Regions from separate parts of the Rhizobium sp. NXC14 genome, predicted to be linked through region 2. Evidence: riboswitches for the same ligand, from Rfam matches in the RefSeq annotation. Region 2 holds a riboswitch; the other holds the start of a gene.
The links. Region 2 has a riboswitch for S-adenosylmethionine ahead of metA (homoserine O-succinyltransferase). Riboswitches for the same ligand answer to the same signal wherever they lie in the genome.
Positions count from the first base shown of each region.

Region 1: it holds a riboswitch for S-adenosylmethionine, as region 2 does, so the genes downstream of both, NXC14_RS02560 (O-succinylhomoserine sulfhydrylase) here and metA (homoserine O-succinyltransferase) in region 2, are expected to answer to the same signal.

Region 1 covers NZ_CP021030.1:515,698-530,758, reverse strand. Annotated here, with positions in the region: gene NXC14_RS02610 (response regulator transcription factor) at 1-24, shown strand, start outside; gene NXC14_RS02605 (helix-turn-helix transcriptional regulator) at 253-924, shown strand; gene NXC14_RS02600 (thermonuclease family protein) at 936-1,649, shown strand; gene NXC14_RS02595 (tellurite resistance TerB family protein) at 1,736-2,149, shown strand; gene NXC14_RS02590 (transporter substrate-binding domain-containing protein) at 2,160-3,035, opposite strand; gene NXC14_RS02585 (methyl-accepting chemotaxis protein) at 3,453-5,468, shown strand; gene NXC14_RS02580 (VOC family protein) at 5,719-6,099, opposite strand; gene NXC14_RS02575 (hypothetical protein) at 6,454-6,732, shown strand; tRNA gene NXC14_RS02570 (tRNA-Gly) at 6,756-6,829, opposite strand; gene NXC14_RS02565 (2'-deoxycytidine 5'-triphosphate deaminase) at 6,891-7,985, opposite strand; SAM riboswitch at 8,060-8,138, shown strand; gene NXC14_RS02560 (O-succinylhomoserine sulfhydrylase) at 8,182-9,366, shown strand; gene apaG (Co2+/Mg2+ efflux protein ApaG) at 9,591-9,983, shown strand; gene NXC14_RS02550 (hypothetical protein) at 10,033-10,623, opposite strand; gene NXC14_RS02545 (Hsp33 family molecular chaperone) at 10,735-11,727, opposite strand; gene argF (ornithine carbamoyltransferase) at 11,821-12,735, opposite strand; gene NXC14_RS02535 (aspartate aminotransferase family protein) at 12,773-13,972, opposite strand; gene NXC14_RS02530 (GcrA family cell cycle regulator) at 14,397-14,930, shown strand.
Region 2 covers NZ_CP021030.1:4,372,808-4,387,868, forward strand. Annotated here, with positions in the region: gene NXC14_RS21330 (thiamine diphosphokinase) at 1-225, shown strand, start outside; gene NXC14_RS21335 (ABC-F family ATP-binding cassette domain-containing protein) at 228-2,048, shown strand; gene NXC14_RS21340 (ABC transporter ATP-binding protein/permease) at 2,110-4,008, opposite strand; SAM riboswitch at 4,122-4,199, shown strand; gene metA (homoserine O-succinyltransferase) at 4,249-5,172, shown strand; gene NXC14_RS21350 (aldose epimerase family protein) at 5,291-6,313, shown strand; gene NXC14_RS21355 (GntR family transcriptional regulator) at 6,444-7,220, shown strand; gene NXC14_RS21360 (SIS domain-containing protein) at 7,213-8,244, shown strand; gene nagA (N-acetylglucosamine-6-phosphate deacetylase) at 8,244-9,395, shown strand; gene NXC14_RS21370 (SIS domain-containing protein) at 9,413-10,141, shown strand; gene NXC14_RS21375 (FAD-dependent oxidoreductase) at 10,191-11,387, opposite strand; gene NXC14_RS21380 (amino acid ABC transporter ATP-binding protein) at 11,445-12,245, opposite strand; gene NXC14_RS21385 (amino acid ABC transporter permease) at 12,249-12,992, opposite strand; gene NXC14_RS21390 (transporter substrate-binding domain-containing protein) at 13,002-13,919, opposite strand; gene NXC14_RS21395 (GntR family transcriptional regulator) at 14,068-14,736, shown strand; gene efp (elongation factor P) at 14,906-15,061, opposite strand, start outside.

The DNA of each region.
Region 1 (15,061 bases), 640 kb from region 2:
ATCAACATGGCGATGGTGGCTTGAGGGCGGCCGAAACCGGTCGATAACAGGATTTTATTCCTCCTTACCTTTACGGTCGGCGTGGGGTCGGCTAGTATTCTGTCGCTGAAGCATCGGCTCGAAAAGTCGGAATCGATTTTCGGCAGGTGAGATGTTCAGACTTAGAGTGTTAGAGCGTCCTTTATACGTCCGAAGCGGACGCACGGTGCTCTAAAGCGCAGCCTGAGACAGGCTGCACGGAATCGGGCGCATATGCTGTCACACAAGCAGATCTGGGAGGCGATCGACAGGCTTGCCGAACGGCACGAGCTGACGCCATCCGGTCTTGCGCGCCGTGCCGGGCTCGACCCCACCTCGTTCAACAAGTCGAAACGGCTTTCCGCCGATGGGCGGCTGCGCTGGCCATCGACGGAATCGATCGCCAAGGTGCTCGATGCGACGGGGGCGAGCATGGAGCAGTTTTTCGCCTTCATGCAACCGGCCGCCAGTTCCGCCGGAGAGCGGATCGGCGAGCGTGCCGGCCCCCCGCCGGGCAGCGCCATTCCTCTGCTCGGCTTCGCCCAGGCCGGCGCCGGTGGCTTCTTCGACGATAGCGGCTTTCCGGCCGGTCATGGCTGGGACGTGGTGGAGTTTCCGGCCAACCCGTCGCAGAGATCCGGCGTCTATGCGCTGGAGGTGCAGGGCGAAAGCATGATGCCGCTTTATCGGGACGGTGACGTGCTGATCGTCGAGCCCGGGGCGCAGGTGCGCCGCAACGACCGCGTCGTCGTGCGCACATGCGCGGGCGAAGTAATGGCCAAGGTGCTGCTGCGCCAGAGCCCGCGGTCGATCGAGCTGATGTCGCTTAATCCCGAACATCCCAACCGCACGCTCGATCTTGCCGATGTCGATTGGATCGCCCGCATCATCTGGGCCAGCCAGTAGGAAGATATTCCATGCGCCCTGCCGCCGTCTTTACAGGTATTATGGGTATGGCGGTGGTGGTCGGCCTGCTGAAGGCAGGCGAAGCGAGGCTTCGCGGCGGCACGGGAGGGGAAGAAACCGCAGCCACAGAGGAGACGGCAGCGGCTGCGCCGAATGTTGCCTCCGCGGCCGCCGAACCGGCAGCGACAATATCCGATGAACGTGCCGAAATGATCGCCCGCTCTGTGGAACCGGCGGTCCCGCACCCAGCGGCGGCGACTGATGCCACGGCGCCCAGAGCCGCCACCATCCCGCAACAAGTGGCGCCGACATCCAGCCAAACGGCAGGGCCGGCCGAGAAAAAGGCCATGGAGCTGCCGCGGCCACTGGTCGAAAACGCGGGCATTCTTTCCTTCGGGGAGCGCAGGCTCCAGCTTGCCGGCATCGCCCCCACGCCGGCCGACAGGATATGCGGGCCGGCAGGCCGGCAATGGCCCTGCGGCATGATGGCGAAGACGGCGCTGCGCCAGCTCTTGCGCAACCGCAGCATCACCTGCGATCTCGACACGGTCGAATGGAAGGGAACGGCGATCGCCGCCTGTCGGGTCGGTACGCAGGATCTCGGCGCGTGGCTTGCCGAAAGCGGCTGGGCGGAAGCAGAGGCGGGTTCGCCGCTCGCATCCGTCGCCGACAAGGCGAAACAGGCGCAGAAAGGCGTTTACGGCGGCGATCCGCGCCGCAAATGACAGGCCGCCCGCCGGGGGAGAGCTGCCGATCTCTTGTAAAGGCCGCCGCCAATTCCTAATCTGCGCTGATCAACAAGGAATCAGAAATGAACAAGCCGCTTTCCGCCCATGATGCGCTGATCTACGTGATGGTGATGGCATCCGCCGTCGACAGCACCATGAACGACAGGGAGATGGAAAGGATCGGTCAGCTGATCGGCTTCCTGCCGGTTTTCAGGGATTTTGATGACGACAAGCTCATTCCGATAGCACGCGACTGCGCCGCGCTGCTGGCTGGGCCTGAAGGCCTCGACGTGGTCCTCGAAACGGTCCGCGATACCTTGCCGGCAAAACTCTATGACACCGCTTATGCGCTTGCCGTCGAGGTGGCCTCCGCCGATCTTTCGGTCAAGGCAGAGGAACTGCGACTGCTCAGCCTGCTGCGGGACCGCCTCGGCCTCGATAAGCTCACCTGCGCGGCGATCGAGCGGAGCGCCATTGCCCGTTTCCGCAAGGGATAATCCTTGAGGCTCAGTAGAGCCCGTAGGGAAAATAGCGCAGATAGATCTCCTGGAGACGGCCGGTGCGCGACAGCGCCGCCAGCGCATGATCAATGGCGGATGTCAGCACGCTGTCCTTCTGTCGCAGCATGATCGTCATGCCCTCGCCGAGGAAATGTTCGGAGAGGTAGGGGCCGTCGAACAGCGCGCAGCATTTGTCGGAGGCCGGGGACGAGACCCAGAAGGAAAGCTGCAGCGCATCGGCGAAGGCAGCATCGACCTTTCGCTCCTTCAGCGCCGCAAGCAGGGCGTCCTTCGTGTCGAAAGCCTGCGCTTTCAGCGCCGGGAAAAAGGCTGCCAGCATCGCCTCGTGCACCGTGCCTTTGACGACGCCGACCGAATGGTTGGAGAGCGCAGCAGCGGTCTTTCCATCAAGCGGGGCGGCGAGATTGCGCACGAAGCGCGCCGGCAGCATCAGATATGGCCGGGAGAAGAGAAATTGCCGGCGCAGCTCCGGGGTGACCGCAAGGCCGGCGATGACGGCATCGCCTTGCGATGCGGCGAGGGCATCCTTGAGATCGGTGAAAGGCATTGCCTGGATCTGGCACTTATCCGAAATCTCCAGCTCGCCGCAGATTTCGCGGGCGAGATCGACGTTGAAGCCGGAAAGCTTGCCATTCTGATCCGTGAAATTAAACGGCGGGAAATCAACCGACGTCAGAAAGCGCAAGCGGACTAGCGACGAGAGATCCGGTCTGGCGAGACGCTCGCGGGCATCGAAGAGCAACGGCAGCGAAGGGGCAGCCTGCTGAGCGAATGCAGCAAAGTTTGAAAACAGCGCTGCCAGAAACAGACCGGCCGCCAGAAAAGCCCTGAGAGTCGGGGATGCCAGCTGGGGTTCAATCATGATGATCCAGTTCCGGGGTTGGGGATCGACGAGATGTAACAGAGTCATGCCCGCCGGGGAATATCATGGGAGTGAGGGAGCGGATGAGGCTCACGAACTCATTGGCCGCGACATCCTCCAACGCTCCTCATTTGCCGCAGCATCCTCCCACGCCCCTCGAAGAATGAGCTCTCTGGAGCGATGGCGCAGACCTCCCGCTGCCCCTCAAAACTAGGGGTGCGCCTGCACCTGCACGTTAGCGCGGAATTAAAGAATATCACCTCTATTTGTCGCGACGACACAGGCCCGCCAGCCGATTGCATGATGCATGCGTCAATTCCCTATCCGGCGCCGCGACAGTCAGGCAGCGCTCTTTACCAACATAATTTCCAAACACCGGACGCGCCGCGCGCCCGGCAAAATCGGGTGACATTTTCCATGTTGAAGCATCTGAAAATCCGTACCAAGATCATTTCGGTCGTGGCGCTGCTCGGGCTGATCACGATGGCGGGGCTCATCTATGTCATCTCCGAGTTCCGCCGGGCGGACGCCGCTTATGGCGCCTTTATCGATCATGAGGCGCAGGCCTCGATGCTGAGCGCACGTGCCAGCGCCTCGGTCGTAGCCTCGGTGCTGCAGGTGACCTTGGTTGCCGAGACGCAGCCCGATACGCCGACATACCAGACGGCGCTTGCCACGCCGAGCAAGCTGCCGCAGGCCCGCGACCGGATGAAACAGGCCCTCGCCCTGGTTCCGAGCCGCAAGGCAGCGATAGACGAAATCCAGGCCGGCATCGATGAAATCGAAGCTTTAGCCAATAAGATCATCGAGCAGAGCAAGGGCAAGGACAGCGCGGGCGCACTCGCAAACGTCGCCCTGATCAATGCCAAGCTCGATGCGCTGACGCCGAAGATGATCGCCAACAATGATGCGATGATGGCGATGCTCAACGATGGCGGCGACGGCCTCTCGGCATCCGTCAACGGCCGGATCACCTTCTGTCTCACTCTGATCGGCACCGCTGTTCTCACCGCAATCGGCTTTGGCGTCACCATGGCGCAGAAAGGCATTGCCGGCCCGATGACGAAGCTCAGCCTGCGCATGACGCGCCTTGCCGAGGGCGACACCGATAGCGATATCAGTGGTCTCGACCGCCGCGACGAAGTCGGCCAGATGGCAAAGGCGGTCTCGATCTTCCGCGACAACGCGATCGAGCGTCGCCAGATGGAGGCGCGCGCCGAGGCAGACCGCAGCGTCAGCGACGGCGAGCGCCGCGAACGCGAGGCGCAGAAAGCCCGCGAGGCAGCAGAACTCGAACGCGCCGTCGCAGCCCTCGGCGACGGCCTGCGTCGCCTTGCCGCCGGCGATCTCGCTTCGCATATCGACGCGCCCTTCGTCGCCCATCTCGATGCGCTGCGCCAAGATTTCAACCACTCGGTCGAGAAGCTCAACGAGACCATGCAGGCGGTCGGGGCCAATGCGCGGGCCATCGGCGCCGGCGCCAACGAGATTCGTTCCTCCGCCGACGAGCTTTCCCGGCGAACGGAACAGCAGTCGGCCTCCGTCGAAGAGACTGCAGCGGCGCTGGAAGAAATCACCACGACGGTGCGGGATGCCGCCAAGCGCGCCGAGGAGGCGAGCCAGCTCGTCACCCGCACCCGCCTCGGCGCCGAAAAATCCGGCGAGATCGTCCGCAAGGCCGTCTCCGCCATGCACGAGATCGAAAAGTCTTCGGGCGAAATTTCCAACATCATCGGCGTCATCGACGACATCGCCTTCCAGACCAACCTCTTGGCCTTGAATGCCGGCGTCGAAGCCGCGCGCGCCGGTGAAGCCGGCAAAGGCTTTGCGGTCGTCGCCCAGGAAGTGCGCGAGCTCGCTCAGCGCTCGGCCAATGCCGCCAAGGAGATCAAGTCGCTGATCACCAATTCCGGCTCTCATGTCCAGACCGGCGTCACGCTGGTGGGCGAGACCGGCAAGGCGCTCGATGTGATCGTCACCGAGGTGCAGCAAATCAACCAGCACGTCCACGCGATCGCCGAAGCCTCGCGCGAACAGTCGATCGGGCTGCAGGAGATCAACACCGCCGTCAACACCATGGATCAGGGTACGCAGCAGAATGCGGCGATGGTCGAGCAATCGACGGCCGCCAGCCGCAGCCTCGCCACGGAAGCGGCAGCACTCAACACCCTGCTCGGCCAGTTCCGATTGACCGGCACCGGCGGCTTTGCCGCCGCCGTACCGAGCGCGTCTAAGCGGCCGACAGCCCCGCCACCGCGGGTGGTGGCCCCGCGCCCGGCAGCAGCCAAGGCATCGATCCGCGTCGCCAGGGAAGGCACGACCCGCCCGGCCGCCTCCCCCGCCCGGGCGCTAGGCCAGAAGATCGCCAACGCCTTCGGCGCCGGCAACAGCAGCACGCCGTCGACGCAGGATGCCGACTGGACGGAATTCTGAGCCGGCAAGAGGCACGCCTGCCCGGTTCGCGCGGATAGCTGCCCCTCGCCCTAACCCTCTCCCCGTAAAAACGGGACGAGGGGACGTGCCCAGCGAGAGGTCGGCGGGGAATGGAGAGGTCGCGGCACATCCCCTTCGCCCGGTTTGCGGGGGTCTGAAGGACGGGCCGAGACCGTGGCGCGACCCCGGTCGATGCCGGCAGCCGGATGAGGGGCAGGCTACGGGCCGCACCCTTCCTTCTGGGATTCGCTCAAACCGGCCGCCAACCAATCTCGACCAGAATATTTCCGGGCGCCGTGCAATAAAACAGCCAGCCGCCGCGCATGGCGGCCGGCGGGCCGGACAGCACCGCACCGGCGGCAACAAGCCCGGCATGAACAATATCAACATCAGCCTTCTCAGCCAAAATAAAGCCGACGTGATAAGTCTGACGCTGCAGTTCGACCTGGTCGGCGGTGCCGAACTTCGCGATCGCGTGGCTGAGGACAATTTCGAGGCCGGCGTCGTCGGTCAGTATCGCCAGGCCGTTCTGGCCCCGCATATCCTTGAGCATCAGGCCGAAGTGGCGGATGAAGAAATCCGCCGTCGCGGTAATATCGGGAACGTGAAAATCGAGATGGTTCAGGCGCATGACAGTCTCCGTTTGAAAAAATCCCGCGACTGCCTTTTGCCGTCTCCGCACGCCGCCGGGATCCCGCATCTTGATGCGGATCACGTCGCGGGTTCTCGTGCCATAGGCCACGGAGCAGAGCTTCTTGAGAGCGCTCACGACGCTCCAACGGAAGGGATCGGGCTTACCTCAACCGATCCTGCCTTTTTCGACACTGCCCATCTAGCAGACACCGCCGGTTTCGCCAACGCATGGATTTCCTGCGCTCCGGGCAGCACCTCTCGAACGAGTGAAGGCGGAGACGCCGTTTCATCTGGTGCGTCTGTTGCGATCGGGAGTAAGATCGCAACGTTCTGCGCATCGGAAGGGATGGATATGAAACCGGCAATCATCGGCCTCATCGGCACACTCGTTCTGGCGGGATGCAACACCGTCAGCTACAGCGGCCCGGGCCTCGAACCCATCCCAGGCAGCATCACCTATCACGGCCAGCCGCGCACCAAGCTCACCAAATCGCCACCCGGCTCCTCCTTCCCGCATGATTTTATCGACCAGTATGGCCGACAGGTGGAGGAAACCTACATCCTCCAGCCCGACCGCAGCCTGATCATCGCACACCGCCGGTATAAGCCGATTCGGTTTTTCGGGGATTAGAAGGACATCGCTGGAAAGGCAGCTGGAGCGGGTGAAGGGAATCGAACCCTCGTATTCAGCTTGGGAAGCTGCTGCTCTACCATTGAGCTACACCCGCGATGAGCTGAGATTTCCAACAGATGGGGGCCGCTGTCAAGTCGCCGCCCGTCAGGCCGGCGTCAGATGCGGAAATGTTTGGAGAGCTTGAGGCCCTGGGCCTGGTAGTTGGAGCCGAGGCCGGAGCCGTAAAGGCTTGCCGGTTTTTCCTGCATGTGCTCGTAGACCAGGCGGCCGACGATCTGGCCGTCTTCGAGGATGAAGGGCACTTCGTGGCTGCGCACTTCGAGCACGGCGCGGCTGCCGCGGCCGCCGGCCGGCGCATGGCCGAAGCCCGGATCGAAGAAGCCGGCATAGTGGACGCGGAACTCGCCGACCAGCGGATCGAAGGGGGTCATCTCGGCGGCATAATCCGGCGGCACGTGCACGGCCTCGCGCGAGACGAGGATATAGAACTCGTCGGGATCGAGGATCAGCTCGTTGCGGCCGCGGCTGTAGAGCGGCTCCCAGAAATCGAAAATATCGTGCTGGTCCTTCTCGTCGACATCGACGACCGCGGTGTGGTGCTTGCCGCGATAGCCGATCAGGCCGTCCTTGTCGCCGGTGAGATCGATCGACAGCGCGATGCCGCCGCCCGAGACGTTCGGCTGCTTGCTGGCAACAAGCGTCTCGCTTTCATGCAGCCTCAGAAGTTCCGGCTCGCCGAGCACGGACTGGCCGACGCGGAAGCGGATCTGCGACAGGCGCGAGCCGCGGCGAACGACGATCGGGAAGGTGCGCGGGCTGATTTCGAGATAGAGCGGGCCGGAATAGCCCGGCGGGATCTTGTCGAATTCCTGGGCGTAGTCGGTGATGACGCGGGTGAAGATATCGAGCCTGCCGGTCGAGCTCTTCGGATTGGCCGAAGCCGACATGTCGGCAGGCAGCGCCAGGCTCTCCATCAGCGGTACGATATAGACGCAGCCGGTTTCGAGCACCGCGCCCTGGGACAGGTCGATCACGTGCAGGCTCAGCCGATCGAGCTTGTCGGAGACCAGATGCGAGGGGCCGGGCATGAAGGAAGCGCGCACACGAAAGGCCTTGCTTCCTAAGCGCAGGTCGAGGCTCGCCGGCTGGATCTGATCGCGGTCGAGCTCCCGCTCGGAGTTCAGACGCCCCGTTTCGAACAGTGCCGCAATCGCGCGGTCCGCCAGAATTCCAGTTTCGCGAGCCATCATGCCCCATCCATCATTTTGCCGCCGACAAAACCAAAATCGGGGAATTGACGCAAGCAGCTAACAGCAGTATTGCAAAATTATCCCGTGGTGATTTGGCCGGTCGGCTTGCAGCCACGTTAAACAAGTGGCTAAAAAGACCGGGTTATGAAACCGGTCTGCTTTTGCGGCCGGTTTTTTGTTATGTGAAGGTGATGGCATGAGCAAGACCTGGCGCCCGGCAACCCAACTCGTCCATGGCGGCACGCTGCGTTCGCAATATGGCGAAACATCAGAGGCAATCTATCTCACCCAGGGTTTCGTCTATGACACGTCGGAAGCGGCAGAAGCCCGCTTCAAGGGCGAAACGGACGGCTTCATCTATGCCCGCTACGGCAGCCCAACCAACGACATGTTCGAAAAGCGCATGTGCGCATTGGAAGGCGCTGAAGATGCCCGCGCCACCGCCTCCGGCATGGCGGCCGTCGCCGCCGCCGTCCTCTGCCAGGTCAAGGCCGGCGACCACATCGTCGCGGCCCGCGCGCTGTTCGGCTCCTGCCGCTGGGTCGTGGAAACGCTTGCGCCGAAATACGGCATCGAGTGCACGCTGGTCGACGGCCGGGATCTCGCCAATTGGGAAAAGGCGGTCCGCCCGAATACCAAGGTATTCTTCCTGGAGAGCCCGACCAACCCGACGCTCGAAGTGATCGATATCGCAGGCGTCGCCAGCCTCGCCAACCAGGTCGGCGCCAAGCTGATCGTCGACAACGTCTTCGCGACGCCGCTCTTCCAGAAGCCGCTCGAACTCGGCGCCCATATCGTCGTCTATTCCGCCACCAAGCATATCGACGGCCAGGGCCGGTGCCTCGGCGGGGTGGTGCTTTCCGACAAGGCATGGATCGACGAGAACCTGCACGACTATTTTCGCCATACCGGCCCGGCCATGTCGCCGTTCAATGCCTGGACGCTGCTGAAGGGCATTGAAACGCTGCCGCTGCGCGTCAAGCAGCAGACTGAAAATGCGGCGAAGATCGCCGATTTCCTGGCAGAGCAGGGCAAGGTCGCCAAGGTGATCTATCCCGGCCGCAAGGACCACCCGCAGTCTGACATCATCGCCAAACAGATGACCGGCGGCTCGACGCTCGTCTGCTTCGAGCTGAAGGGCGGCAAGGAGGCGGCCTTCGCGCTGCAGAACGCGCTTGAGATCATCAAGATCTCCAACAATCTCGGCGACAGCAAAAGCCTGATCACCCATCCGGCAACGACGACGCACAAGAACCTGACGGAAGAGGCGCGTGCCGAACTCGGCATTTCTCCGGGCACGGTGCGGCTTTCGGCCGGCATCGAGGATACGGACGACCTGATCGAGGACTTCGCGCAGGCGCTTTCCAAGGTTTCGGCCTGATGGACTGGAATAGCGGCCGGACTTCAATGAGGAGCCGGCCGCCGATCTGCGGGAACAAGTACCCCCGCGCCGGCGTTGCGAAGTAAAATTAACGCTGACGATTAGGCTTAACGATCGAAAACCATACGATGATCACCATTTGACCGCTGATCAACGTTCCGTTTCTTGACGGACGGGGCCTCTTTATAAGATACGGGTAACATATCTTGACTATGGTGCAAGGCATGTATCGCGCCCTCACAAGAGATATCGAAGTCGTGGTCGAACCGTTCTATCTGGAGGAGCAATCCGATCCGGAAGACGATCGCTATGTCTGGGGTTACCGGATCGTCATCAGCAACAATTCCGGCGTCGCCGTTCGCCTCATCAATCGCTACTGGAACATCACCGACCAGAACGGGGTGGTGGACGAGGTGACCGGACCCGGCGTCGTCGGCGAACAGCCGCGGCTCAGCCCGGGCGACACCTACGAATATTCCTCCGGCTGCCCGCTTGACACGCCCTCAGGCCTGATGTTCGGCCATTACCAGATGGAAACGGATGAAGGCGAGCTATTCGACGTCGACATCCCCGCCTTCTCGCTGGATTCACCGGGGCTACTGCGCGTGCTGAACTGAGCGCAGGCCCCAAAGTGGATATGCCCGATTCACCCCCAGATGACATGCATCAGAGATCAAAAGGATCCGAGGCCGTCCGGGTGTCCGGCTTTGCTTCGAACGGATCCTTTGATTGGGGCGTGGCTGGCCGCTGAGCGACTGCAGCGTTTACCGCCTTCTGGCAGGTGAGCATCTCATCCGTTGCCCTGACGGAATTTTTTAAACTCAGCGCAACAATCTGCTTTCCGTTGAAGGTGGCGCGAAAACCCAGTTTACGAGCGAACTCGGCAATCAGACTGGAATCCTTAAAATCGATCCATAATCCCTTGAAGCCATCAAGATCGAGAGCGCTCGCATTCGCCGTCCATTGAGAACGATCTAACGACAGTTCGATGGGATATTGCTTTCCCACTTCCAAGGATTTCCAGTTCGGATTTGCGATCACAATGTAAAAAGGGCTCTCCTTTTTTGTAAAATTAAAGCCCAGACGAAAAACGGTGCCGTCATCAAATGAAGTGAGAACAAAACAGCCGTTGCCCAAGGTCGGGTCGACAGCCACGGTCCAGCCGCCAACCTCTTTCCATTTGATTGTTTCGTCATCAGCCAGGACAATCCGTGGCATCGCAGCAATGAATGCGAATACAAAATACAAAAGCCGCATTGACGTCCCGCCCCCAGAACCAGTTGGGATAATAGGTGCACAGTGACTACTAAAAGTCGAGTCACTGTGCCGCTGCAATGCGTATCTTTTTCGCGCCAAGCGCGACTAATGTTATTCCGCCGGCTGAAGCTCGGCTGCTTCGAAGCGGTATGTGGTCGAGCAGAATTCACAGGTGACGGATATCTCGCCGTTTTCCTGGCTGGCCTCGATCTCCTCGGCGGTGAAGCCCTTCAGCACGTTGCCTATTTTTTCCCGCGAGCAGCTGCAGCGGTCGAAGACGGCGCGGGGCTCGAAGACGCGCACGCCGCGCTCGTGGAACAGGCGGAACAAGAGACGTTCGGTGCCGACCTGCGGATCGGTCAGCTCGTCGGCATCGATGGTCTCGACCAGCGAGCGCGCTTCGGTCCAGGCGTCATCCTCGCCATGCGGACGGTCGCCGTTATCGCCGTCGCCGCCGTGGAGATCAGGCTGGCGCATGCGCTCCGGTGCCTCCGGCAGGAACTGGGCGACGAGGCCGCCTGCCCGCCAACGATGGCGCGGCTTGCCGGCATCGTCACGGTCGAAAAGTTCGGCCGCAGCCAGGCGCACCCGCGTCGGGATCTGCTCCGACTGGCGGAAATAGACGCCGGCGATCTCCTCGAGCGACGTGCCGTCGAGGGCGACAATGCCCTGGTAAGGCTGCGCGAACTTGCCCTGATCGATGGTGAAGGCGAGCACGCCCTTGCCGAGCAGTTGCTCCGGCTCGGTCTCGCCTGAGGCAATCGCCTGGTCGAGCAGCGCCCGGTCGAAACGGGCATAGGCACGCACGTTCTCCGGCGTCGAGAAATCGGCGACGAGCAGATCGACCGGGCCGTCGCCCTTGGTCTGCACGGTGAACTTGCCGTCGAACTTCAGCGAGGTGCCGAGCAGCACCGTCAGTACGACGACTTCGGCGAGCAGCCGGGCGACGGGCGCGGGATAATGATGGCGCTCGAGGATCGCATCGAGCATGGGGCCGAGCTGGACGGCGCGGCCGCGCACATCCAGACCCTCCACCTGAAAGGGGACGACATGATCATCGCCGGCGAAATCGAACTGGCCGAGGGCGGCTGCAGCTTCTGCCATGGCTTTACTCCTAGTTTCTGGAGCGGCGGCCAAAGTGTCCGGCGCTCGCGCAGTCGGGCCGCAAGCTTATGACTCGCAACATCCGATTATGGTTCAGATCGCGCCCAGGCACCAAGCAAGAATCGACTTCTGCGCATGAAGACGGTTTTCCGCTTCATCGAAGACCACGGATTGCGGGCCGTCGATCACCTCGTCCGTCACTTCCTCACCGCGATGAGCAGGCAAGCAATGCATGAACAATGCATCGCTGCCGGCCTTGGCCATCAAGGCCGCATTGACCTGATAAGGCTGGAAGACGTTGTGACCCCGGGCCCGATGTTCCTGATTCATGGAGACCCAGGTATCGGTCACCACGCAATCGGCGCCTTCGACCGCACGGTCGGCATCATGGCAGAGCATGACTTCGGCGCCCTCATTGCGGGCCCAGTTCAGATAGTGATCCTTAGGCTCCGAGCCAAGAGGCACGGCCATGTTCATGCGGTAGCCGAAGCGCGCAGCCCCTTCCACCAGCGAATGCAGCACATTGTTGCCGTCGCCGGTCCATGCGATCGTCTTGCCCTTGATCGGGCCGCGATGCTCCTCGAAGGTCATGATATCGGCCATGATCTGGCAGGGGTGGGTGTCGTCCGTCAGCGCATTGATCACAGGCACGGTCGCGTGCTCGGCGAGCTCCAAAAGCCTGGAATGCTCGGTGGTGCGGATCATGATCGCATCGACATAGCGCGACAGCACCTTGGCGGTGTCGCCGATCGTCTCGGCGCGGCCGAGCTGCATTTCAGTACCGGAGAGAAACAGCGTTTCGCCGCCGAGCTGGCGCATGCCGACGTCGAAGGAAACGCGGGTGCGCGTCGACGGCTTTTCGAAGATCATCGCCAGCATCTTGCCGGCGAGCGGCTTGTCGCCCTTGCCGGATTTGAAGGCCTGCTTGCGGGCGAGCGCGTCGTTCATGATAGTTCTGAGGTCGGCCGAGGTGACGGCCGAAAGATCGAGGAAATGTTTAGGAGCCATGTTCTTACCTGTCGTGCGCCCGAAGGCGGCGATCCCTTCAAGCCGTCTTCTTGATCTTGGCGGCGCGGATGCTCTCGGCGGCGCGCTCGAGGCGCACGAGCCCCTCGCGGGCTTCTTCGGCAGTGACCACCAGCGGCGGAAGAAGGCGGATGACGTTGTCGCCGGCCGGCACGCCGAGCAGATGCGCGGCGCGGATCGCCTGCAGCAATTCGGCCGAGGGAACCGCAGCCTTGACGCCGAGCAGAAGCCCCTCGCCTCGGATATCCTCGATAACATCGGGATACCGATCCTTGAGCGAGGCCAGCCCCTGGCGGAAGACGAGCGCGACGTCGCGCACATGCTCAAGGAAGCCATCGGCGAGGATGACGTCGAGTACGGCACTGCCGACCGCCATGGCCAGCGGATTGCCGCCATAGGTCGAACCATGCGTGCCGGCCTTCATGCCGGAGGCAGCCTCGGCCGTGGCAAGGCAGGCGCCGAGCGGGAAACCGCCGCCGATGCCCTTGGCAACGGCCATGATATCGGGCGTGATGCCGGACCATTCATGGGCGAAGAGCTTGCCGGTGCGGCCGACGCCGGTCTGGACCTCGTCGAGGATCAGCAGCAGGCCGTTTTCGTCGCAGATCCGGCGAAGCGCCTTCATGAATTCGCCGGTGGCGGGACGCACGCCGCCCTCGCCTTGCACCGGCTCGATCAGGATTGCGGCCGTCGCATCGGTAATGGCGGCGCGGACGGCCTCGATGTCGCCGAACGGCACCTGATCGAAACCCGGAGCCTTGGGGCCGAAACCTTCGAGATATTTCTCCTGACCGCCGGCGGCAATCGTCGCGAGCGTGCGCCCATGGAAGGCACCCTCGAAGGTGATGATATGGAACCGCTCGGGATGCCCCTTGGAAAACTGGTAGCGGCGCGCGGTCTTGATGGCGCATTCGAGCGCCTCGGCGCCAGAATTGGTGAAGAACACCTTATCGGCGAAGGTAGCGTCCGTCAGGCGCTTGGCGAGGCGCTCCTGGCCGGGGATCTCATAGATGTTGGAGAGGTGCCAGACCTTGTCGGCCTGCTCCTTCAGCGCCGCGACCACATGCGGGTTGCCATGGCCGACGGAGGTGACGGCGACACCGGCGCCGAAATCGAGATAGCGCTCGCCGCTCTCGGTGATCAGCCATACGCCCTCGCCTCGCTCGAACCGCAGCGGGGCGCGAGAATAGGTGTCATAAAGCGGCGCGGCTTCAGCCATGGCGCGGGTCTCCCGTTCAATGTTGTCTTGCACGGACTCCGGCTAACAAAACCAGGTCCAAAAAATCAAAAATGCCGCCTTTCGGCGGCGAGCGGTACTATTTCCTTTTCGCGCTGCAATGTCAACAAAACTGGCGCCTTAGCCTATGCAGCAAGCTTGTGCAGCGGCACTTTCGGCCTTCAACAGGCATTATTGCAGAAATGCCACGCAGAGGCAGCAAGTTGGGGAAAACTTGAAATTCGATTCATCCGGATTCCCGCGACTCTTGTCACGGAGTCAGCCTCACACTAGGTTAAAGTTCAATTACTAGACTGCATGCGGCGGAACTAGTCACCAAAATTGATCAAGCGTTTCTTGTTTCGGAGGCTTCCGGGACAACGGTGAGGGATTCTGCCATCACCAACGCAAAAGGTGGAGACAGGGCATGAACTGGACAGACGAGCGGGTCGAGAAACTCAAGAAGCTTTGGGCCGAAGGACTGAGCGCCAGCCAGATTGCTGCGCAGCTTGGCGGCGTCAGCCGAAATGCCGTTATCGGCAAGGTGCACAGGCTCAGCCTTCCCGGCCGCGCCAAGGCCGGCGGCACGGCCACCGCGGCGCGCACGCCGAAGCGCCAGACAGCCGCGCCGCGCGCGCCGAACTACGCCTCCCGGATCACCACCCGCACCGTGACCCGTCAACAGGGCGCAACGATGCTGAAGGAAGAGATCGAGGTCGATGCCGTCGAGGAAATGGAATATGTGCCGGCCGGCAATGTGGTCGTGCCGATTTCTCGCCGCCTCGGCCTGACGGAGCTCACCGAACGCACCTGCAAATGGCCGGTCGGCGACCCGCTCAAGGAAGATTTCCATTTCTGCGGCTGCGAGTCCCCCGACAATTCGCCCTATTGCAGCTATCATCAGAAGCTTGCCTATCAGCCGATCAACGAAAGGCGCCGGGCCGCGGCACGGGTCAGCTGAGCGGACAGGTATTGCCGAGAACGAGAAACGGGCCGAGTGGCCCGTTTTTTTATTCGATTGGGGAAGTGACCTTTGCGTTTAGCAACCAAGCCAACCCCACACTCCGTCATCCCGGGGCTTGGAGGAGAAGT
Region 2 (15,061 bases):
ACGATCGAACTGGACCTTCCCAAGGGCTCCCTGTTTTCCGTCCCCGCGTTCAGCGAGCTGAAGGGGCTCTCCATCGAGAATGCGCGCTATCCGCTCACGGATTTCCATCTGCCTTTCGGCTCATCGCGCACCATTTCAAATGTCGCGGAAGGCAAGGTTCGCTTTTCGCTCGAGAGCGGCAGGGCGATCGTGCTTGCCCGACCCTATGATCTTTCCGGAGTCTGATTTTGGCCCCTCCCATTCTGAAACTCGATGACATCTTCCTGAGCTTCGGCGGCGCACCGCTGCTGGCGGGCGCTTCGCTGCAGGTCGAGCCCGGCGACAAGATCTGTCTCGTTGGGCGTAACGGCTCTGGCAAATCGACACTCCTGAAGATTGCCGCCGGCCTGGTCGAGGCGCAGTCCGGCGAGGTCTTCCGCCATCCGTCTTCGACGGTGCGCTATCTCGAACAAGCCCCGGACTTTGCCGGCTTCCGCACCGTTCAGGCCTATGCCGAGGCCGGGCTGGGACCGGGCGACGACCACTATCGCGTCACCTATCTTCTGTCGCATCTCGGCCTGACCGGCGAAGAAGATCCGAACACCCTTTCCGGCGGTGAAGCGCGCCGGGCCGCCCTTGCCCGCGTGCTGGCCCCGGAACCGGATATTCTCCTGCTCGACGAGCCGACCAACCATCTCGACCTTCCCACAATCGAATGGCTGGAAGGCGAGCTGCAGAAGACCCGCAGCGCCCTGGTGCTGATTTCGCATGACCGTCGTTTCCTTGAAAAAGTCTCGACGGCAACCGTCTGGCTCGACCGCGGCGCCTCGCGCCGGCTCGACAGGGGATTCGCGCATTTCGAGGCATGGCGCGACCAGGTGCTGGAGGCCGAAGAACTGGAGCAGCACAAGCTCGGCAAGGCGATCGAGCGCGAAGAACACTGGCTGCGCTACGGCGTCACGGCCCGGCGCAAACGCAACATGCGCCGCCTCGGCGAGCTGCAGACGATGCGTTCGCAATATCGCGGCCATAAGGGACCGCAAGGAACGGTGCAGGCGACGGTTTCGGACGCGCAGGAATCCGGCAAGCTGGTGATCGAGGCCGAGAAGATCACCAAGAGCTTCGGCGACCGGGCCATCGTCACGCCGTTCTCGATCCGCGTACATCGCGGCGATTGCATCGGTCTCGTCGGGCCGAACGGTGCCGGCAAGACGACGCTCCTGAAAATGCTGACCGGCCAGCTTTCGCCGGATAGCGGCACAGTGAAACTCGGCACCAACCTGGAGATCGCCACCCTCGACCAGAAACGCGAGGACCTGAACCCCGAGGATACGCTTGCAAACTACCTGACGGACGGGCGTGGCGAAAACCTGCTCGTAAACGGCGAACAGCGCCATGTCACCGGCTACATGAAGGAATTCCTGTTCCAGCCGGAACAGGCGCGCACGCCGATCAAAAGCCTCTCCGGCGGCGAACGCGCCCGGCTGATGCTGGCGCGCATCCTGGCGCGCCCGGCAAACCTCCTGATCCTCGACGAACCAACCAACGATCTCGACATCGAGACGCTCGACCTCCTGCAGGAAATCGTCGCCGGCTTTCCCGGCACCGTCATTCTCGTCAGCCACGATCGCGATTTCCTCGACCGCACCGTGACCTCGACGATCGCGCCCGCCGTAGCGGATGCGCCCGACGGCCGATGGATCGAATATGCCGGCGGTTACACGGACATGCTGGCGCAGCGCAAAGGCGCGATCGAAGAGCGCCGGAAGGCCGAGAAGGCGGCGGAGAAGCCGAAGACGCAGGAGATAACAGCTTCCGGCGGAGGCTCGAAGGGCAAGCTTTCCTTCAAGCAGAAATTCGCGCTGGAAAATCTGCCGAAGGAGATGGCCAAAGCCGAGGCCGAGCTCGCCAAGCGCGAACTTGTCATGGCCGATCCCGGTCTCTTCACGCGTGACCCCGCCGCCTTCAATCAACTTGCGAGCGAGATGGAAAAGCTGCGCGCCGGCCTGTCCAAGATGGAAGAGGAATGGTTGGAGCTCGAAATGCTGCGCGAAGAGCTCGAAGGCTGAGACTCTCGCACTCAGCCGCTCGCGTCACGCTGCAGGTAAAACTCCTGCTGATGGGGAGGTCTTAAAGCGCCGGCGCGGGGACGACGGCTGCGCCCGCACTGGCGCTGGCGCCGGTGGTCTGGGCGACCTGCTGCTGCGGCTCTTCAGATCTCGAAGGCAGAGCCTGCAGATGCAGCACCCGCGGCTGCAGCGCCTCCAGATAGGTTTCAGAGCGGCCGATATAGATCATGCCCGTTTCGGGTATCGAAGTCAGCACGCTGCACATCGTCTCCTGCCATTCCGGCTCCATGCCCTCGAGCACTTCGTCGAAGATGATCCAACGCGGGCGCACCAGCAGCAGGCGCGCGAAGCCGATCGCCTTCTGTTCATCGCTGTCGAGCAGCTTGTCCCAGCGGGCGCGGGTATCGAGCCTTGCGATCAGAGAGTGCAGGCCGGCCTTTTCAAGGGCCGCCTCGACGGCAGCCTGCTCGTAGGCATCCGGGCTTTCGGGGAAGGCAAGCGCCTCGCGCAAAGTGCCGCCCGGAATATAGGCAATCTGCGGAATGAACAGCATGTCGTCGATCGGCGGCAGACCCATCGTGCCGCTGCCGCACGGCCAGAGCCCGGCCAAGGCCTGGAACAGCAGTTTGCGGTTGACGCTATGATCGCCGTTGATCATGATCTTTTCGCCGGCCTTGATCACGATGTCGGTTTCACGCAGGCGAAAACCGCCGCATTCCTCGATGTCTTCGCCGATTTTGGCATTGATCACCACATCCTTCAGCGTCAGCCTGTCGGGGGTGGTGTTTTCATAGGCGATGCTGCCCTTCACACCAAAGTCCTCGTCCATGTCGAGCAGCGCCTGGCGGAAGTCGGTGACGCGCATCAGCGTGGCACGCCATTCGGCGATCGGGCCGAAATTGGCGACATACCAGCGCAACGCCGTATTGACTTGGTTGAAGGCGCCGACCGACATCATCAGCTGCCCGAGGGTGAGGCCGCCGGAAAAATAAGCGGGTGCGGCAACGATAATGGGGATAACGATCACGAGCCAGCCGTAGCCGGCCGAAACCCAGGTGAGATTGGTGTTGGCCATGGCGAGCCGCTTGACCACCCTCAGCACCGAACTGATGTCGGTGTTGATGCGCCGGCGTTCATTCTCTTCGCCGCGAGCGACGGTGATTGCCGGCATGTTCTCATTGGCATGCATCAGCGTGAAACGAAGCTCGGCCTCCTTCGAGAACCGGTCGGCATTGAGCTTGACCAGCTTGCGGCCGACGACCTGACTCAGCACCGAGGCGGAGGCGGCATAAAAAATCGCTGCCCAGACCATGTAGCCTGGAATGGAGAAGCTGTGGCCGCTGATGTGGAAGACGAAGCCGCTCGACAGCTCCCAGAGCACGCCGATGAAGCTCACCAGAAGAATGGTTGACTGTAAGAGGCCGAGAACGAGCCCTGTCGTGCTTTCGGCGAGGTTACGGGAATCCTCGTGAAGGCGCTGGTCGGGATTGACGCCGATCAGGCCGCTCGAGGCGAGCCGCAGCGCCCGCTTGCGCTTCAGCCATTGATTGACGAGATCGCGCGACAGGCCCTCGCGCATATAGAGCGCGGTCATCTGGTTCAGCCAGGCCTGCAGCACGTTGAGCAGCAGCAGCGTGCCGGCGATCATCGCAAAGATTTCGAGCTGGTGGAAGAATTCGCCGAGATCGCGGCGCTCGAGCGAATCATAGAAGGGGGCGTTCCACTCGTTCAGAATGACCTGGCCATAAGCTGTCAGAAGGATGACGAGGATCAGCACTGTTGCCAGAAACAGCACCTTGCCACGCACTTCAGAATTCCAGAATGCCGAGAACATTACTCCGAGGCGATATGTCAGGCTGAAGTCGTAACCAACCTTATCCTGCCTCCTGGTGCCCGGCCTCCCCTCAATCTTATCTGCCATCATGCTTTTCCAAACCGCCCATACTGTCATTATTAACATGGTGGCGTTACCGGTCTATCAACAGATTTTATCAGTCATTAAACTGTGATGATTCTTGACGCTCCGCTCCTGCATGCATTCGGAGTTGATTCGCGGCTCAACTGGGACTAATTAAGGCACTCCGTGGTGATTTGGCCGGCCGGCTTGCAGCCACGTTAAAGAAGTCGCTAAAGGGCCGCGTGCGGACCGGTAGCGATTTTTTCGCCGCCGGTTTTTTATTTTCGATCGAGTTGACCGCAAATGCCCATCAAGATCCCCGATACGCTGCCCGCTTTCGAAACCCTGGTTCAGGAAGGTGTGCGGGTGATGACCGAGACGATGGCGATCCGTCAGGATATAAGACCGTTGCAGATCGGCCTGCTCAACCTGATGCCCAACAAGATCAAGACCGAACTGCAGATGGCCCGCCTCGTCGGGGCTTCGCCGCTGCAGGTGGAGCTGTCGCTCATCCGCATCGGCGGCCACAAGGCGAAGAACACATCCGAAGATCACCTGCTCGCCTTCTACCAGACCTGGGAAGAGGTGAAGCAGCGCAAGTTCGACGGCTTCATCATCACCGGAGCGCCGATCGAGCTTCTGCCCTATGAGGACGTTACCTATTGGGCAGAGATGCAGGAGATCTTTAATTGGACCGAGACCAACGTCCATTCGACGATGAACGTCTGCTGGGGCGCGATGGCGGCGATCTATCACTTCCACGGCGTTCCGAAATATCAGCTGAAGGAAAAGGCCTTCGGCGTCTACCGGCACCGAAACCTGAAGCCTTCATCCATCTATCTGAACGGCTTTTCCGACAATTTCGAGGTTCCGGTGTCGCGGTGGACCGAGGTGCGCCGCGAAGATATCGAGAAATCCGCAAGCCTGGAAATCCTAATGGAATCCAGCGAGATGGGCGTATGCCTCGTGCACGAGAAGAGGGGCCGGCGGCTCTACATGTTCAACCACGTCGAATATGATTCCACCTCGCTTTCGGATGAGTATTTCCGCGATGTGGATGCCGGCGTGCCGATCAAGATGCCGCATAATTACTTCCCGCATAATGATCCGACGCTTGCGCCGCAGAACCGCTGGCGCAGCCATGCGCACCTCTTGTTCGGTAACTGGATCAATGAGATTTACCAGACGACGCCCTATGACGTCGAAGAGATCGGCATGGATCTTTGACCGGCATTTCTTTCTGACCTGCCCGGTTGCGGTTTGGAGCAAATGCGGGCAGGTTCCGGTCCGGAACTCTATAGCGCCGCGCGTCTTATCGGACGCGCAAAGGAACGGACGGTCGATTATGTCGGATAAGTTGGAGCGGGATGTTTTCGGGCAGACGAAGGCGGGCGAAACCGTCTATCGCGTCGTCATCAATGGCGGCGGCCTGACGGCCAAGATCATCACCTGGGGCGCGGTCATCCAGGATCTGCGCCTTGCGGGACATGACGCGCCGCTGCAGCTTGGCTTCGAGGAGTTCGACAACTACCCGCTCTACTCGGCCTATTTCGGCGCAACGCCCGGCCGCTGCGCCAATCGCATCGGCGGCGGCAGGTTCACGCTCGACGGCAAGGATTATCAGCTCGAGCGGAACGAAAACGGCGTGACGCATCTGCATGGCGGCAGCGACAACATCGGCAAGCGCAACTGGACGATCGTCGAGCATGACGTCGACCGGCTGGTGATGAAGATCGTCGATCCCGACGGCCGCGCCGGCTACCCCGGCAATTGCACCATCCAGGCGATGTTCCGGGTGCATGGCAACGGCGAGCTGTCGATCACCTACGAATCCACCAGCGACCAGCCGACGCTCGCCAATGTCTGCCAGCACGCCTATTTCAATCTCGACGGCCGCGACGATGCGCTGGGCCACGACATCATGATCGCCGCCGATCACTATTTGCCGACCGACGAAAAGCAGGTGCCGACCGGCGAAATCCGGCCCGTTGCCGGCACTGAATTCGATTTCCGCGAGATGGCTCCGATGAAGCGTTTCGTCGGCAATGAACAGGCATTGTACGACCATAATTTCTGCCTGTCTCGCGAACGCACCGCCAAGCGGACTGTGGCACTCGCCCGCAGCCTCTATTCCGGCGTGTCGCTGGAAGTGCGCAGCACCGAGCCGGGCGTGCAGTTCTATGCCGGCTTCAAGCTCAATACAGGTGCTCCCGGCCTCGGCGGGCGCAAATACGGCCCGTTCGCCGGCTTCTGCCTGGAAACGCAGGTCTGGCCGGATGCCATCAATCACGAAGGCTTTCCGAATGCGGTCCTGCGCCCCGGCGAAGTGCTGCGCCAGGAGACGGACTACATCTTCACCAAGAGCTGAGCATTCTAGAGACGCACGGCTGTCAAATTTGACCGTTATGAACCCTCTTCGGTTTGCCGGAGAGGGTTTTTTTATGCCTTGTCCGATTCAGACTTGCCGATTGGTTCTATATAGGTTCTATTGTCTGCCCATGGATAGAACCAGTCTAGTAGCTGAACTCAATAGACGCGGCCTGCGCGACGAAGCGTTGGCCGGGCCGCTCTACAAGCGGCTGGCGCAGGCGCTGACCAGCCTCATTCAGGAGGGCTTGCTGAAGGCCGGCACGGCGCTGCCGGGCGAGCGCGACCTTGCCGAGGCTCTCAAGCTTGGCCGCGTCACCGTGCGCGCTGCCTATCACGACCTGATGGCGGCGGGCGCACTGGAATCACGCCACGGAAGCGGTACTTTCGTATCGGGTAGGGTGGAGCGCATGGAACAGTCGCTCTGGCGGCTTTCCTCCTTCTCCGCCGACATGCGCTCGCGCGGGCGTCTCCCGGCCGCACGCATCTTGTCGCGCGAGGTCAACACGCCGTCTCCGGAGGAATCCTTTCTGCTCGGCCTCGGCGCCGGCGAACCGGTTCTGAGACTCGACCGTCTGCGCCTCGCCGACGGCCTGCCGCTGGCGATCGAGCGGGCCGTCGTGCCGGTCAAGTTTCTGGGGGAGAACGCCGGCGGCGAGGGATCGCTCTATGATGCGCTGGCGGCGAATGGCCACCGACCGGTGCGTGCGCTGCAGCGGCTGACCGCCGTCACGCTCGATGCGTCCTATGCCGCGATGCTGAACGTCAAGGCAGGCGCACCGGCGCTTCTGATCGAACGTGTCTCGCGCCTGGAAGACCAGCGCGTCGTCGAATATACCCGCTCGCACTACCGCGGCGATGCCTATGATTTCGTTGCCGAATTGAGAATTGGAGATGACCATGAGTGAGAACCAGTCGCTGATGCTGCAGGAAGCCGGCCAGTCGCCGGTGGTGGTGGCCACGCTTCTCGAAAAGGAAAAACCGGTCTTTGCGGAAATCGCCCGGCTGTTTTCGTCCGCCCGCCCGAGCGTGGTGACCACGGCGGCGCGCGGCTCCTCGGACCACGCCGCCACCTTCTTCAAATATCTTTTCGAGATCACCTGCGGCGTACCGGTCGCATCGGTGGGACCGTCAATCGCTTCCGTCTACGGCGCTGCCCTCCATCTGAAGGGCGGTGTGCATTTCACCGTTTCGCAGTCGGGGGCCAGCCCTGACATCGTGGCTTTGCAGGAGGCGGCGAAGAAGGGTGGGGCGACGACCATCGCCGTCGTCAACGTCACCGACAGCCCGCTTGCCAAACAGGCCGATATCGTTCTCGGTCTTAACGCCGGCGCGGAAAAAAGCGTGGCGGCGACCAAATCCTTCATTGCCTCCGTCGCCGCCCTTTCCGGCGTGACGGCCGCGATCGGCGGCGCGTCCGGCCTGCAGGCAGCGCTTGAAAAACTGCCGGAGGCGCTTTCGGCGACCGCAGGTATCGAAACGGCGGCGGTCGAGGAGGTGCTGTTCCATGCGACCTCGCTCTATACGGCCGGCCGCGGCCCGGCCTTTGCGATCGCGCTAGAAGCGGCACTGAAGGCGAAGGAAACCTCCGGCCTGCATGCCGAGGCCTTTTCGCTAGCGGAACTGATGCACGGTCCAATGCGCCTGGTGCAGCCCGGCTTTCCGATCGTCGCCTTCGCGCCTGACGATGCGGCCTTCGCCAATAACGGCCAGGCGCTGGAGCGGCTGCAGAAGCTCGGCGCCACCACCGTCGGTTTTTCGGCACAGCCGCTTCCCGGCATCAATCTGCGCGTGCCGACGACGGGCAATGGCCTGATCGATCCGCTGGTGTCGCTGCTCGTCTACTACCGGCTGATCGAATCGGTGACACGCCGCAAGGGCTTCGATCCCGACCGGCCGGCGAACCTACTCAAGGTGACGGAGACGATCTGATGGTCCGCAAGATCTTCGTCGGCGCCCGCATCTTTGACGGCGAGCGCTTCCATGACGACAAGGCGCTCATCGTTGCCGACGGCCGCGTCGAAGCGATCATCGCGGTAAACGACCTGCCCGATGGCGAGACGGTCGCTCTTGCGGGCGGCATCCTGTCGGCCGGCTTCATCGATGCGCAGGTCAATGGCGGCGGCGGCCGAATGTTGAACGATGAGCCTTCCCCAGCGTCGATGGATATCATCGCCAGCGGGCATCGGCCTTACGGCACGACGTCGCTGCTGCCGACCTTGATCACCGACACATCCGAGGCGACCAGTGCCGCTATCGAAGCGGCGAAGGAGGCTGTGAAAGAAAACCGCGGCGTCGCCGGCCTGCATCTCGAAGGCCCGCATCTGGCGCCAGCCCGCAAGGGCGCTCATTTGGCCGAGCTGATGCGGCCGGTGGAGGATAGTGACATCAAGGCCTTCATCCGGGCACGTGAGTCGATCGGCACGCTGCTCGTCACCATCGCCGCCGAGCAGGTGACGGTCGCCCAGGTGCGCGAGCTTGCCGAAGCCGGCGTCACCGTCAGCATCGGCCATTCCGATTGTTCCAGCGAGGCGGCGGAGGAACGGTTCGATGCCGGAGCGCGCGGGGTCACGCATCTCTTCAACGCGATGAGCCAGATGGGCCACCGTGCTCCGGGCCTGGTCGGCGCGGCCATCGATCATCCCGCATCCTGGTGCGGCATCATTGCCGACGGCCATCACGTCGATCCGAAGGCCCTGCGCACGGCGCTGCGCGCCAAGCGCGGCGAAGGCAAGCTGTTCTTCGTCACCGACGCGATGTCGCTTGTCGGCTCGCAACAGGACTCGTTCACGCTGAACGGACGCACCGTTCGGCGCGAAAGGGGCGGCTTCTGCTCGAAGCTCGTGCTTTCCGACGGGACGCTCGCCGGCTCCGACGTCGATATGATCTCGGCGATCCGCTACGGCGTCACCTATCTCGACCTGACGCTCGCCGAGGCCTTGCGCATGGCGACCCTCTATCCCGCGCGTTTCCTGAGGCTTGCCGATCGTGGCCATCTCTCGCCGGGCGCGCGCGCCGATCTCGTACATCTGACAGATGCGCTTACTGTCACCGCCACCTGGCTTGCCGGCGAGGCAGCCTGAACGCAAGGAGAAGCGGGATGACCGACATTACCGATGCCTATTTCTCCAACCTGATCGGCCGGCTGGAGACGTTGAGGCAGGCGCTCGCCGAACCGATGGCGCAGGCCGCGGCGGTCATCCTCGATGCCGCCCGCGACGACAAGCGCGTCTATGTGTTCGGCACCGGCCATTCGCACATGCTGGCGGAAGAGGTGCACTACCGCGCCGGCGGGCTCGCCTTCACCGTGCCGGTGCTTGTCGGCTCCGCCATGCTGCATGAGGGCGCCGTCATCAGTTCGGTCTATGAGCGCACACAGGGCCTTGTGCGGCCGATGCTGGAGCGTTACGGCATGCAGCCGGGCGACGTTATCATCATCGCCTCCAATTCGGGTGTGAACGCCGCGCCGATCGAGGCGGCCGACTATGCGCGCGACATCGGCGCAAAGGTCATCGCCATCACGTCGATCGCCTATTCCTCGGCGATCGCCAATGGTCGCCGCCGGCTCGCCGACGTCGCCGACGTGGTGCTCGACAACGGATTGCCGCCGGGTGACGCCGTTGTCGATCTCGAAGGAACAGGACTTCGGGTCGGACCGGTCTCGACGGCGGTCGGGGTGACCATCATCAATGCGATCTTTGCCGAAGTTGCCTCGGAGCTTTCGAAAGCCGGCGATGCGCCGGTTTATCTCAGCGCCAACATGCCGGGTGCAGCCGAGATCAACCAGAAGCTCGTCAAGAAATACCGGCCGCGCAACCCGCATCTGTGAGATCGAGGATAAAGGCCTGCTGATGTCGCAGGCACGATTCGTGACGCGATCAAGCGGCAAGAATAGAGCTGACCATGCGGGCTGTCCGCGGTGCCAGCGTAAAGCCGATATGCCCGTGTCCAAAAGCAAACACGACATCCCTTCCACCTCTTGAAGGCCGGATGACGGGAACGGAATCGGGCATGGAAGGGCGAAAGCCCATCCAGCTCCGGCTTGGTTCACCAAGCGTCGGGAAGATCCTGCGGGCGTTTGCCAATAACACTTCGAGGCGCCTCGGGTTCGAAGGCGCGGTGAGGCCTCCGAGTTCCACGGTGCCAGCGACGCGCAGCCGGCCACGCATCGGGCAAAAGTAAAATCCATGATGCGTCGGACACACCGGTCGTTCCACCGGCGGTGTTTCCATATCGAATTCCAGATGATAGCCACGCTCGGTGTCCAGGGGTATGTGCTCTCCGAGCTGCAGAGCCAGACCGCGGGAATGAGCGCCGGCGGCGATCACCGCGGCTCGGGCGCGAATGCTGTGGGCTGAAGCCATCATCCTCACGCCGTTCCGCTCCCGCGAAATCGATATCACGGAGTCCCGGACGAACTTGACGCCCGCTTGTCTGGCGGCGGCTTCCATCACGCTCATGACCTCGCCAGGATCGGCGAAGTTTATCGCCTTCGGAAAGAAAAGCCCGCCGCCGTGGGCCTGCGGCAGCCGAGGCTCCAGGCTATGAACTTCATCGGGGGTGAGAAGCTGCTGCGCGATCCCGTAGTTTCGGCGAAGCTGGACATCCGAAGCGGCCGCCTTGAAGGCCTCGGGAGTCTGGTAGAGGTAGAGGCATCCTTTCGCGCTCAAGAGATCGGAGGCGCCAATCTCTGCTGCAAGCTCGAGCCATTCCGATGAAGCGTCGGACAGAAGGTCGGCGATGCGGCTCGCATTGTCTCTGTATCTGTGAGGAAGGGATTCGTAGGCAAAACGCATCAGCCATGGAAACAATGTCGGCAATGCCGCCTTGCGGATGGACAGCGGGCTGTCGGCATTGAGCAGCAGCGAGGCCAGGTTCTTCAGAACAGCAGGCGTGCCGACGGGAATGATTGCATAATCGGCGATCGTTCCGGCATTGCCGTAAGATGCGCCCGAACCGGGTCTGTTGGGTTCGATCAGGACGACATCGCGACCGTCGGCACGCAGCCGCAGAGCGGTTGCCACGCCGATCACGCCGCCGCCGATGACGGCGATATCTGTTGTTAGCTTGTTCATGAGATGTGGATTTATCTTTTAGTGAAACGAGGCTTGGATGCCTGATCAGACCAAGAGCTAACCTGGCGAAGCGTAGCGCGCGACATAGGCGGCCGTGCGTGCTTCCGTTGGGCGGTCAAGCACATCTGCGGCGGTTCCCTGCTCGATGATAAGGCCGCCGTCGATGAAAACGACCCAATCCGACACTTCCTTCGCAAAGGGCAGCTCATGGGTGACGAGGATCATCGTCATGCCGTCGGCAGCAAGCTCCCGCATGACGCGGAGGACCTCGCCGGTCGATTCAGGATCGAGCGCCGATGTCGGCTCGTCGAACAGCAAAACCGTCGGTTCCAGCGCCAAGGCGCGTGCAATCGCCGCACGCTGCTGCTCGCCGCCCGACATCTGTTCCGGATAGGCCATCGCCCGTTTGGCAAGGCCCACTCTCGTCAGAAGTTTCACGGCCCGTTTCACAGCCTCTTTCTCGCCGATCCCGGCTGCGTGCATCTGAGCGAGAACGACGTTCTCGACGGCCGTCAGATGCGGGAACAGATTGAAACGCTGAAACACCATGCCGACGCGCTGCCGAAGCTTTGCAAGATTGCGGCAGGTCACCTGGCCGTCGGCGAAGATCGTCTCATCGCCGACGCTGATCGTTCCCTCATCGGGACGTTCAAGCAGATTGACGCAGCGCATGAGAGTGGTCTTTCCTCCGCCGCTCTGGCCAATGATACTTATGATTTTGCCGACAGGAACCTCGAGATCGACGCGGTCGAGCACCAGGCGCCCATCGAAAGACTTGCGCAATCCGCTAATTTTGACGGCGGGGCGACCGGCCGGCTGGTTTGATACGAAGACGGTTTTGGCAGGAGTGGTCGTCATGGGTCAGACTCTCCCCTGGGCGAGATAGGTTCTGGCTAACTTGAGCCGTCGCCTTCTGGCCAATGACAATGGCGCGCCGGCATGGATCTTGCGCTCCAGCAGAAGCAGACATTGTGACACCGGGTAGCAGATGGCGAAATAGGCCGCGGAGATCACGAGATAAACTTCAAGCGCCCGGAATGTTTCCGAGGCTATCAACTGTGCTTGCGTCATCAGTTCAGCAGCGGAGATCGTCACAAGCAGCGAGGTCGATTTGATCAAGTCGACGAACATCGTATTGGTGCCGGGAAGCGCCAGCCGAACCGCCTGCGGCAGGACGACATGGCTGAATGTCTTGCCTCGCCCTAGCCCGAGAGCTTGAGACGCCTCTTGCTGGCCTTGGTGTACGCCGGCGATAGCTGCCCGAAAGATCTCGGACAGATAAGCGGCGTAGAAGAGCACCAAGCTCAACACTCCGGCCTCGAAAACCTCCAGCCTGACGCCTACGGAAGGCAGGCCGAAGTAGGTGAGAAAAATGATCGCCAGAAGCGGTACGTTTTTAAAGAGCTCGGTGTAAAAGGCTGCGGGGACACGGACCAGGCGCAGCCGATTGAGCCTCATCAGCGCAAGGGCAAGACCAAGGATCGTCGCGCCGATGAACCCGGCCACGGTGTAGCCGAGGGTCCTGAGCAGACCCACGACAATGTTTCCGACGTAGTCATTCCAGGGCACCTGGAAAATATCGGTGAGGGATGACAACGCCGTCATGCTTCGATCTCACTTTTCGATGGAGGGCGGGTTCCAGTCGGCGGGACGGTCAACGCCGCGCCGCTGTGCCGCCATTTCGGGCGATGGAACCAGGAACTGCTTGGGATCACCGCCCCATTTCGTGATCAAGGCGGCAAGGGATCCGTCCTTGTACATGGCGTCGATCTGATCGGACACAGCCTTGGCCAGCTTCGGCGACTGCTTGGGAAGGTAGAATCCGGTCATGTAGGCCTGGAAGTATTTGTAATCGGGGTGAGCGGCCACCTGCTCGTTTGTCGGCGGCTTCAGGTATTCGATGCGTACCTTCATGTCGGGGCGCTGCTGTTGTTGATAGGTGATCAGCAGCGGATCGAGAAAGCCGACGTCCAGACGCCCGGAAGAAATATCCTGGAACACACCCTCGGCGCTCGGGAAGGTATGAGGTGACGCGTTAGGGACCTGCGCGATCGATTTCGCCCAGACATACCCCGTCACAGTGCCGAGATTCTTGCCTTCCAGGCTCGCAACATCCGGAAAACTCGTCGTGCCGCTTACGGCCATAGCCGGCGGCGAATAATACGGAGGATCCGTAAACAGGCCGACCTTCTGGCGCGCATCGGACCATGCAATTCCGCCAATGGTTATATCAGCCCGCTGCGTCTGCACGGAAGCGAGCATGCCTGGAAAGTCGGTGACGTTGATTTCCATCTTGAGACCAAGCTTATCGGCCACGGCCGTCAGGATATCGCTGTCGAGGCCGACCAGCTTTCCATCCTTGACCGCCGTATAGGGCATGTAAGGCTCGACCGTAACGACGAGCGTGCCCGGCTTCATCAGTTCCAGATCGTCGGCATTGGCCGCGGACGGCACAGCCGTCGCCAACAACCCCAAACCCAGGATTGCCAGAACGAACCCCTGCGCTTTTTTCGTCAATTCAGCATGTTTCATTTGAACCCCTCTTGGTCGTTATATATTGCTGATATATTAAGAATATGCAGACATGATATGAAGTCAAGCAGATTCGTTAACCGCCTTTTTTCTATGCGGAATAGTGCTTAGCTGCGCGGAAATGGACAGAGAGAGGAACGCGCCGAATATGTTCGAAGTGGATTACGAAGCGGCTGAATCAACGCTGGCGGAGCGGACCTATATTCGGTTGCGAGACGACATCATCACGACACTGCTTCCTCCAGGCACGCTTCTGCGGGAAGCCGAGATCATGAAACGCATGGAGGTCGGGCGCACGCCGGTCCGGGAGGCGATTCAGCGTCTGCAGTATGATGGTTTCGTTGTCGTCAGCGCGCGGCGCGGCACATTTGTCAGTAAGATCGATATCAATGATCTTACGGCGGTCTATGAGGCACGGGCTCGGATCGAGTCCTGGGCAACCCGACTGGCTGCGGAAAGGCTGCGCGAGTTCGAGCGGCAAGAAGCGCGGCAACTGATCGATGAGCTCAAGCAAACAACCGGTCCGATGGCGCTGGATGATATCCTTGCTTTAGATCGCCGGGTTCACCGCTTCATTTACAGGGTGGCGAAAAACCCTTTCTTGTCCGCTACGCTGGATCACTACCACAATCTGTCGCTGAGAATTTTGTACGTCGCCATGAAACGGTTTCCGACCTTGGTGCCGCGCCTCGAGGACGTGTTGCATGACCAGGTCCTCATGCTTGAGGCGGTATGCAGAGGGGATTCAGATGAAGCTGAAAAGATCGCAATGGCTCATGTCATGAGCTTCGAGAGCGAGGTCCGAAAGGTAATCTGATTCGGCTCTTGGAATTGGTGCAGCTTTGGCTGAGCGAAAATACTCCGGCAAACGAGCAGTCCGAAACAATCGCGCGCTGCGAGTGGACGCGGCATCGACACCTGCCTGCATTCCACATTTCAGTCAGAGGCCGGCGTGAGCCGGCCTCTTCAATCGATGAAAACCAGGATCAGTCCTTGGCGCGTTCGACGTAGGAATTGTCTTCCGTCGCGATGACGACGCGGGTGCCGGCGTCGATATGCGGCGGGACCGAGGTGCGGATGCCGTTGGAGAGCATGGCCGGCTTATAGGACGAGGATGCCGTCTGGCCCTTGACGACCGGTTC